Regions from separate parts of the Pseudomonas sp. AC172 genome, predicted to be linked through region 1. Evidence: predicted binding sites of a transcription regulator. Region 1 holds the regulator's gene; the other holds the start of a gene.
The links. Region 1 encodes sigma-54, which starts transcription at its own class of promoters, with help from an activator protein. Its sites were predicted from a motif close to ANTGGCATNNANNTTGCTNT; they were not measured.
Positions count from the first base shown of each region.

Region 2: ACZ0A4_RS19445 (pilin) is a predicted target of sigma-54. The motif match lies at 2,084-2,103, and genes of this name have one in related genera.

Region 1 is NZ_OZ409868.1:6,373,583-6,377,792, forward strand. It holds gene rapZ (RNase adapter RapZ) at 1-43, opposite strand, end outside; gene ptsN (PTS IIA-like nitrogen regulatory protein PtsN) at 46-510, opposite strand; gene hpf (ribosome hibernation-promoting factor, HPF/YfiA family) at 522-830, opposite strand; gene ACZ0A4_RS28640 (RNA polymerase factor sigma-54) at 904-2,397, opposite strand; gene lptB (LPS export ABC transporter ATP-binding protein) at 2,585-3,310, opposite strand; gene lptA (lipopolysaccharide transport periplasmic protein LptA) at 3,310-3,855, opposite strand; gene lptC (LPS export ABC transporter periplasmic protein LptC) at 3,842-4,210, opposite strand, start outside.
Region 2 is NZ_OZ409868.1:4,320,696-4,324,905, reverse strand. It holds gene ACZ0A4_RS19455 (type II secretion system F family protein) at 1-220, opposite strand, end outside; gene pilB (type IV-A pilus assembly ATPase PilB) at 223-1,923, opposite strand; gene ACZ0A4_RS19445 (pilin) at 2,150-2,581, shown strand; gene ACZ0A4_RS19440 (BON domain-containing protein) at 2,878-3,231, shown strand; gene ACZ0A4_RS19435 (DUF2845 domain-containing protein) at 3,441-3,737, opposite strand; gene ACZ0A4_RS19430 (DUF748 domain-containing protein) at 3,737-4,210, opposite strand, start outside.

The DNA.
Region 1 (4,210 bases):
TTTTACCCGAGCCGGAACGGCCGCTGACGATGATCAAGCGCATGATTAGTGCCCGTTCTGCTCGTCCAGGACAACCTGATACAAGGCTTCGTTGCTCTTGGCGTTACGCAGTTTATCGCGCACATCCTTGCGGTCGAGCATGCTGGCGATCTGGCGCAGTAACTCCAGGTGTGCATCGGTGGCGGCTTCCGGGACCAGCAATACGAACAGCAGGTCAACCGGAGCGCCATCGATGGCGTCGAAATCGATTGGCGTATCAAGGTGCATCAAGGCGCTGATAGGCGACTGGCACCCCTTGAGACGGCAGTGAGGAATGGCGATGCCGTTGCCAAAACCGGTGGAACCGAGTTTTTCACGGGCAATCAACGCCTCGAAGACATCTTGCATCTCCAGATCCGGCACTTCGCGGGCGATCAGGTTGGCAATTTGTTCGAGGGCTTTCTTCTTACTGCCGCCCGGCACGTTCACAAGGGAACGGCCGGGGGTCAGGATATTTTCAAGTCGGATCATGGAATGGGGGGTTATCGACCGGTCGCGCCCTGGAGGAGGCTCTGGGTCTTTTCCTTATGCTTTTTGAGTTGGCGATCCAGCTTGTCGGTCAGTGAGTCGATCGCAGCATACATATCAGTATCTTCTGCGTTGGCGACCACTTCGCTGCCGGGAATATGCAAGGTGGCTTCGATTTTCTGCTTCAGCTTTTCGACGCACATCGTGACTTGCACGTTGGTGATCTTGTCGAAATGTCGCTCCAGTCGTTGGAGCTTTTCCTCGATATAGGAACGCAGAGGTTGGGTCACTTCCAGTTGGTGTCCACTGATGTTGACTTGCATACAGCTTCTCCTTCGTTGCCAGTGCATAAAGCGGCAGGCTGGATAGCCTGCCACTGGAACGCTGTAACGTGGCTTACATCAACCGCTTGCGTTCGCTCGAAGGCGCGATCCCGAGGGATTCGCGGTACTTGGCGACGGTGCGGCGAGCCACCTGAATGCCTTGTGCCTCCAGTAAACCAGCGATCTTGCTGTCACTCAACGGCTTTTTCTGATTTTCCGCGGCAACCAGTTTTTTGATGATCGCGCGGATCGCCGTGGACGAGCATTCGCCGCCTTCGGAAGTGCTGACGTGGCTGGAGAAAAAGTATTTCAGCTCATAAATACCGCGCGGGGTATGCATGAATTTCTGCGTGGTCACCCGTGAAATCGTCGATTCGTGCATGCCGACCGCTTCGGCGATGTCATGCAGGACCAACGGCTTCATCGCTTCGTCGCCGTACTCCAGAAAACCGCGCTGATGCTCGACGATCTGGGTGGCAACTTTCATCAGGGTTTCGTTGCGGCTCTGCAGGCTCTTGATGAACCAGCGAGCCTCCTGCAACTGATTGCGCATGAAAGTGTTGTCGGCGCTGGTGTCGGCGCGGCGAACGAAACCAGCGTACTGGGCGTTGACGCGCAGGCGTGGTACCGACTCCTGGTTCAACTCGACAAGCCAGCGTTCGTTGTCCTTGCGCACGATCACGTCAGGGACGACGTATTCGGCTTCAGTGGACTCGATCTGTGAGCCCGGACGGGGATTGAGGCTTTGCACCAGCTCGATGACCTGGCGCAGTTCGTCTTCCTTGAGCTTCATGCGCCGCATCAACTGGCTGTAGTCGCGGCTGCCGAGCAGATCGATGTAATCGCTGACCAAGCGTTTCGCTTCTGCCAGCCATGGAGTCTTGGCAGGCAACTGGCGCAATTGCAGCAGCAGGCACTCGCCGAGATTGCGCGCGCCGATGCCGGCCGGTTCAAACTGCTGGATGCGGTGCAGGACGGCTTCGATTTCGTCCAGCTCAATGTCCAGCTCCGGATCGAACGCCTCAAGGATCTCTTCGAGGGTTTCGTCCAGGTAGCCCTGATTGTTGATGCAATCGATCAAAGTGACGGCAATCAGGCGATCGGTGTCGGACATCGGTGCAAGGTTCAGTTGCCACAGCAGGTGGCTTTGCAGGCTCTCGCCGGCGGACGTGCGTGTGGTGAAGTCCCACTCGTCATCGTCGCTGCTGGGCAGGCTGCTGGCGCTGGTCTGGTAGACGTCTTCCCAGGCCGTGTCGACCGGAAGCTCGTTGGGGATGCGCTCGTTCCATTCGCCGTCCTCGAGGTTGTCCACCGTCGGTGCGGTTTCCTGATACGAGGGCTCCTGGATCTCGGTGTTGGGCTTCTGTTCGGCGTTGTCGGCCATGGGGTCGGAATTGTCGAAGTCCTCGCCTTCTTCCTGGCGTTCGAGCATCGGATTGGATTCCAGAGCCTCCTGGATTTCCTGTTGCAGATCCAGGGTCGACAATTGGAGCAGGCGGATGGCCTGTTGCAGCTGCGGTGTCATCGTCAGCTGCTGGCCCATTCTCAAGACTAGCGATGGTTTCATGGCAGGGGCTTAACACCTTATTCGCCGGCGCTATGCGCCATCCACTACAGGGCGCCGGAGCGCCAAACTTAAGCAAATTATATGCCTGAAACTGAAGTGTTTGCCTAGAGCGCTGTAACAATTAAAGCGTATTAAATCCTGCTTGAATCGATACAGCGCCCGGGCGGCGCACCGGGCACTGTTGCGCTTACAGGCGGAACTCGTGGCCCAGATACACTTCCTTGACCAGATCGTTGGCCAGGATGGTTTCTGCATCGCCCTCGGCAATCAACTGGCCATCGTTGACGATGTAAGCGGTTTCGCAGATATCCAGCGTCTCACGGACGTTGTGGTCGGTGATCAATACACCGATGCCTTTGGCCTTGAGGTGGTGGATGATCTGCTTGATGTCGCCGACCGAAATCGGGTCGACACCGGCAAACGGTTCGTCGAGCAGGATGAATTTCGGTGCCGTTGCCAGCGCGCGAGCGATTTCCACGCGGCGACGTTCACCACCGGACAGGCTCATACCGAGGTTGTCGCGGATGTGGCTGATGTGGAATTCCTGCAGCAGGCTTTCCAGCTCTTTGCGGCGTCCGGCCTTGTCGAGTTCCTGACGGGTCTCGAGGATGGCCATGATGTTGTCTGCCACCGACAGTTTGCGGAAGATCGACGCTTCTTGCGGCAGATAGCCGATGCCGGCTTTTGCACGGCCGTGCATTGGCTGGTGGCTGACGTCCAGGTCATCGATCAGTACGCGGCCCTGATCGGCCTGCACCAGGCCGACGATCATGTAGAAGCAGGTCGTCTTGCCGGCACCGTTCGGGCCGAGCAGGCCGACGATCTGGCCGCTGTCGATCGACAGGCTGACATCACGCACGACCTGGCGGCTTTTATAGGCCTTGGCCAGGTGCTGAGCTTTCAGAGTTGCCATTACTGGGTTTTCTCGTCGGTTTTCTTCTTCGGCTGGATCACCATGTCGATGCGCGGACGCGCCTCGGTGACCTTGCTGCCGGTAGCGCGACCGGCGCTGGCGAGTTTCTTCACGGTGTCATAGACGATTTTCTCGCCTTGAGTCGTGTTGTTGTCCTTGTCGACAACCTTGGCCTTGTCGATCAGCACAACGCGGTTTTGCGCGGCGTGGTACTGGATCGTCACGCCCCAGCCCTGTACAGGCTTGGTGTCGCCAGCGGTCTGCAGTTGTTCGAAGTAGGCAAGGTTGCCCACCGACGTAACGACGTCGATATCGCCGGCCGGAGTGCGGGTGATGGTCACCGTGTTGCCTTTAACGATCATCGAACCCTGGGTGATGATCACATCACCTTTATAGGTGGCGATGCCGTTTTTGTCGTCCAGTTGGGCGTCGTCGGCTTGAATGCGGATAGGTTGCTGCTGATCGTTCGGCAGAGCCCAGGCGCTCACGCTTCCCAGTGCTGCGCCCAGACTGAGCAAAATAGGGAGGGTTTTAACGAGCCTCATACTGTCCTCTTACGTTCGATAGCAGGTGTATCCTGCTTTCCTTCAGGTACGCTTTCATTCCAACGCCAGTCGATACACCGCCAGCGCCGTCGATTCTAACGGGTTGCTCGGTCTGCGCATATTCCTGCTGCGGGAACACGGTCATGCGCGTGGACGTGATCAGGATGTCACGCTTCTTTTCATCGGTGCGCGCAACGCGTACCGAATCGATCAGTTCGACTTCGGTGCCGCCTGAGTTCACTTCGCCGCGCTCACTGGTCACGTGCCACGGAAATTCCGTTCCGCGGTACATGTTCAGGTCGGGTTTGGTCACGAGCGTGACGTCGGTTGCCTTCACGTGCTCGGCCTTTTCGGA
Region 2 (4,210 bases), 2.1 Mb from region 1:
GCCGGGTGAACAGGGCGATGTCCTGGGCCTTGATGCGTTTGCCAAAGCTCAGCAACGAAGCGGATTTTTTGCGCACCTTGCCGGGATTGATCCCCTGTTTACGCAGTTGTGCCTTGATCAGTGCCGGGTTCTGTCCGCTTAGTTCACCGGTGACTTTGCTGCCTTTCCTGTCCGTGCCTTCCCAGGCATAAATACTGATTTTCGCTGCCTTGACCGCCATGTTCAGTCCTTGGTGACCCGGTTGATTTCTTCAAGGCTGGTGATGCCTTGCATGGCCTTGTGCAGCCCGGAGGTGCGCAGGTCGTCGAAGCCGTCGCGGCGCATCTGCAGGTCGATTTCCAGCGAGTTGCCTTCGGCCATGATCAAGCGTTGCAGCTCCGGTGTGTTTTTCACCACTTCATATATCCCCACGCGTCCTTTATAGCCGCCGTTGCAGTGATCGCAACCGACCGGCTCGTAGATCGTGAAATGGCCGATGCGTTCCTCGGGGAAACCCTCCTTGATCAAGGTTTCGCGTGGGATCTCGATGGGTTTCTTGCAATGGCCGCAGAGCTTGCGCGCCAGACGCTGGGCGATGATCAGGCTGACCGAGGTGGCAATGTTGAAGCCGGGAATGCCCATGTTGTGCAGACGGGTCAGGGTTTCCGCGGCGCTGTTGGTGTGCAGGGTCGAGAGCACCAGGTGACCGGTCTGCGCAGCCTTGATCGCAATCTCTGCAGTTTCCAGATCACGAATCTCGCCGACCATGATCACGTCCGGGTCCTGGCGCAGAAACGAGCGCAGCGCCTGGGCAAAGTCGAGTCCCTGTTTGGGATTGACGTTGACCTGATTGATGCCTTCCATGTTGATCTCCACCGGGTCTTCGGCGGTGGAGATGTTGATGTCGACGGTGTTGAGGATATTCAGGCCGGTGTACAGCGACACGGTTTTACCCGAACCGGTGGGCCCGGTGACCAGAATCATCCCCTGTGGCTGCTTGAGCGCGGCCATGTACAAGTCTTTCTGCACCGGCTCATAGCCGAGCGCGTCGATGCCGATCTGTGCGCTGGACGGGTCGAGGATCCGGATCACCACTTTTTCGCCCCACAGGGTCGGCAAGGTGTTGACGCGGAAATCGATCGATTTGTTCTTTGACAGGCGCATCTTGATCCGCCCGTCCTGCGGTTTGCGCCGTTCCGAGATATCGAGGCTGGCCATGACTTTCAGGCGCGCAGCGATGCGCCCGGCCAGTTGAATCGGTGGCTTGGCCACCTCACGCAGGATGCCGTCGGTGCGCACCCGAACCCGGTAGTTTTTCTCGTAAGGCTCGAAGTGCAAGTCGGAAGAGCCACTCTTGATCGCGTCGAGCAGCATCTTGTGAACGAAACGCACCACCGGCGCATCGTCGGCGTCGAGCCCGCCGATGGCGTCCTGCTTGCTGTCGTCGACGGATTCGACATCGAGGCCGTCGAGATCGACATCGGCCATGTCTTCCAGACCACTGGCGTGGGTGTCGAAGAACTTTTCGATGGCATCGGTGAGTTTGTCGTCCTCGACCAGAATGGCTTCGGTACTCAGCCCGGTGCTGAACTGAATGTCGTTGATCGCTTGATGGTTGCTCGGGTCGGAGATGCCGACGAACAGCTTGTTGCCACGTCGCCACAAGGGCAGGGCATGGTGTTGACGCACAAGTTTTTCGCTGACCAGGCCCTTGGGCTGGGTTTCCTTGTCGAGGCAGTTGAGATCGAGGAACGCCATGCCGAAATGCTCGCTGGCAATCTCGGCCACTTGCCAGCTCTTGACCAGTTTGTTCTGCACCAGATAACTGACCAGCGACAAGCGATTACGCTGGGCCTGTTGCCAGGCTTGCTGGGCACTTTTTTCTGTCAGCAGTTCAGCCTGCACCAATTGCTTGGCCAGACCGCTCAGAGCGATGTCATTCATGGGAATTCCGCACACTTGCAGTTCATGACTTATAGCCTAGTCAAGTGACAGCGCCAAACACGGCCGGTGCAGGTGACAAAAAGTGTCAGATAGTGCGGTTGCAGGTTGTAGGAAATGGCGCTGCGCAGGTTTCGCGCCCAATGGCCGGGGCCTGGAAGGGATTGGCATGGCCTATGCTGCACCCCTTTCAGATCATGAGATTTCGACTCATGCATGGAGCGTTTCTATGAAAAAACAACAAGGTTTTACTCTGATCGAACTGCTGATCGTGGTGGCGATTATCGGGATTCTGGCGACCATCGCCTTGCCGCAGTATTCCAAATATCAGGCGCGGTCGAAGGTGACGGCGGGGTTGGCGGAGATCAGTGCGCTGAAGGTGCCGTTCGAAGACACCATCAATCAAGGCACCGATCCGACGCTGACATTGGTGGCGGGCAGTGCGACTGCGGCGACATCCAACTGCACGCTGGCTGCATCCGGTACTGCGTCCACGGGCGCCGGGACCATCACTTGTACACTGCTCAATGCCCCTGGCCCGGTGCTGAGCAAAACCATCACCCTGACTCGTTCGTCGGGGACCGGTGCGGGTGTATGGACCTGCGGTACCACCGTTGCTCCGGACTATTCGCCTAAGGGCTGTACTGCAAGCGGTACCTGAGCCGTGCTGTGCTGACCGGAATGCCCCGCTCTGCGGGGCATTTTTCATTGCGCGATACTTCACAAAACTTTCAATAATTTCAGCGCCTTAGGAACTTTTCCAAAAACCGCAACTTGCATGTGAAGAATGCACAAGTCATGCAATTTGCATGATTTCGGGAATTTCCATTAATCGCAACTTGTTGATTTATAAGGGTATTTTGAAAATTTAAAAGTTGGCACAGCGTTCGCAACTACCTCGGTAACCCTGCTGACAAGACAACCAGCAGACTTTCCAGAAAAACAGGAGTTACTCGTATGAAGAAGTTCGCTATCACTGCCGCTGCTGCTACCGCGCTGACCCTGACCATGACCGGCGCTTTCGCACAAACCACTCAGGCCACCCAGGCTCCAATGACTCTGGCCGCCGGTGAAATGACCAAGGCTAAAGAAACTACTTCCGATACCTGGATCACCACCAAAGTCAAAAGCGACCTGGTTACCGAAAAAGGCATTCCAGGCACTGACATCAAAGTAGAAACCAACAAAGGCGTTGTGTCGCTGTCGTCGACTGTAGCTATCACCGAAGCTCAGAAAACCACAGCCGTTAACATCACCAAGAAAATCAAAGGCGTCAAAGCGGTCTCCGCTGACGGCCTGAAAGCCGAGTAAGGCATGACTTCTCGCCTGGACCGGGAGAAGGCGCGACAGACGGGCCGAGCAATACGTCTGCCGCAACTTTAGAGTTCATGCGAACGGTCACACGGATGTGACCATTGCAGGCCCCGCCACTTGTGTCGGGGCCTGTTCTATTTCAGGGGCTACACAAAACAATTGTGGAAGCGAGCAGGCTCGCTCCCACATGGGATAAGTGAGTTGCTCTAGTTGCCGCGTTTGCTGGTGATCTGCCGCAGGCGATTGCCGTCGAAGCGCAGGTATTGATACATGCCGTTGTTCGGGCCGTAGGTCCATTCCTCGACCTGAAACTCTTCGCGTCGATTGGCGCTGCGCTTGTAGCCGAGTAAATCCCGGCTGACCGGTTCACCGCATTTCTGCAGCACCTCGCTTGAACGGTCGCCGAGACTGATCAACTGGCTACCACAGCGCAGCGTATCGGACGCCGAGGCGTGACTGGCCGCGAGCGTCATTGCGAGCAAGGCCAGCCACTGCAGTTTCATCACTCGGCATCCAGATGCATTTGTGTCACCACGCGGCCATCGCTCTCGGCCTCGCCAAGATTGGCGTCGATGAAGTACACGCGGTCGTCTGCCAGTTGGCCTTTATCGACCAGATAATCCTTGATGCTGCTGGCACGGTCCTGACCCAACTGACGCAGCAACACATCGCTGCCACTCCAGAACTGGATCACTCCTTCGCGCATCTTCGCCGTGCGTTCTTCCTTGCCCAGGTCCTTCCATTCGGCCGGCGGCTGGGTTTTCAGACGAGTTCGGTAGATGCCTTCGAGCAGTGGACCTTTCTCGCCCTCCGGCACTTGCAACAACGACGCCTGAGCCGGGACTTTATCGCCTCGACGCTGGAGCATCTTGTAGTAGTTGTATTGATATTCACGCTCCAGACGCTGCTCGGCGAGCAACGGGCCGTCACTGCTTTTGGCGGCCGTGCCTTCGATCTCCAGACGCAGTGCCGGACG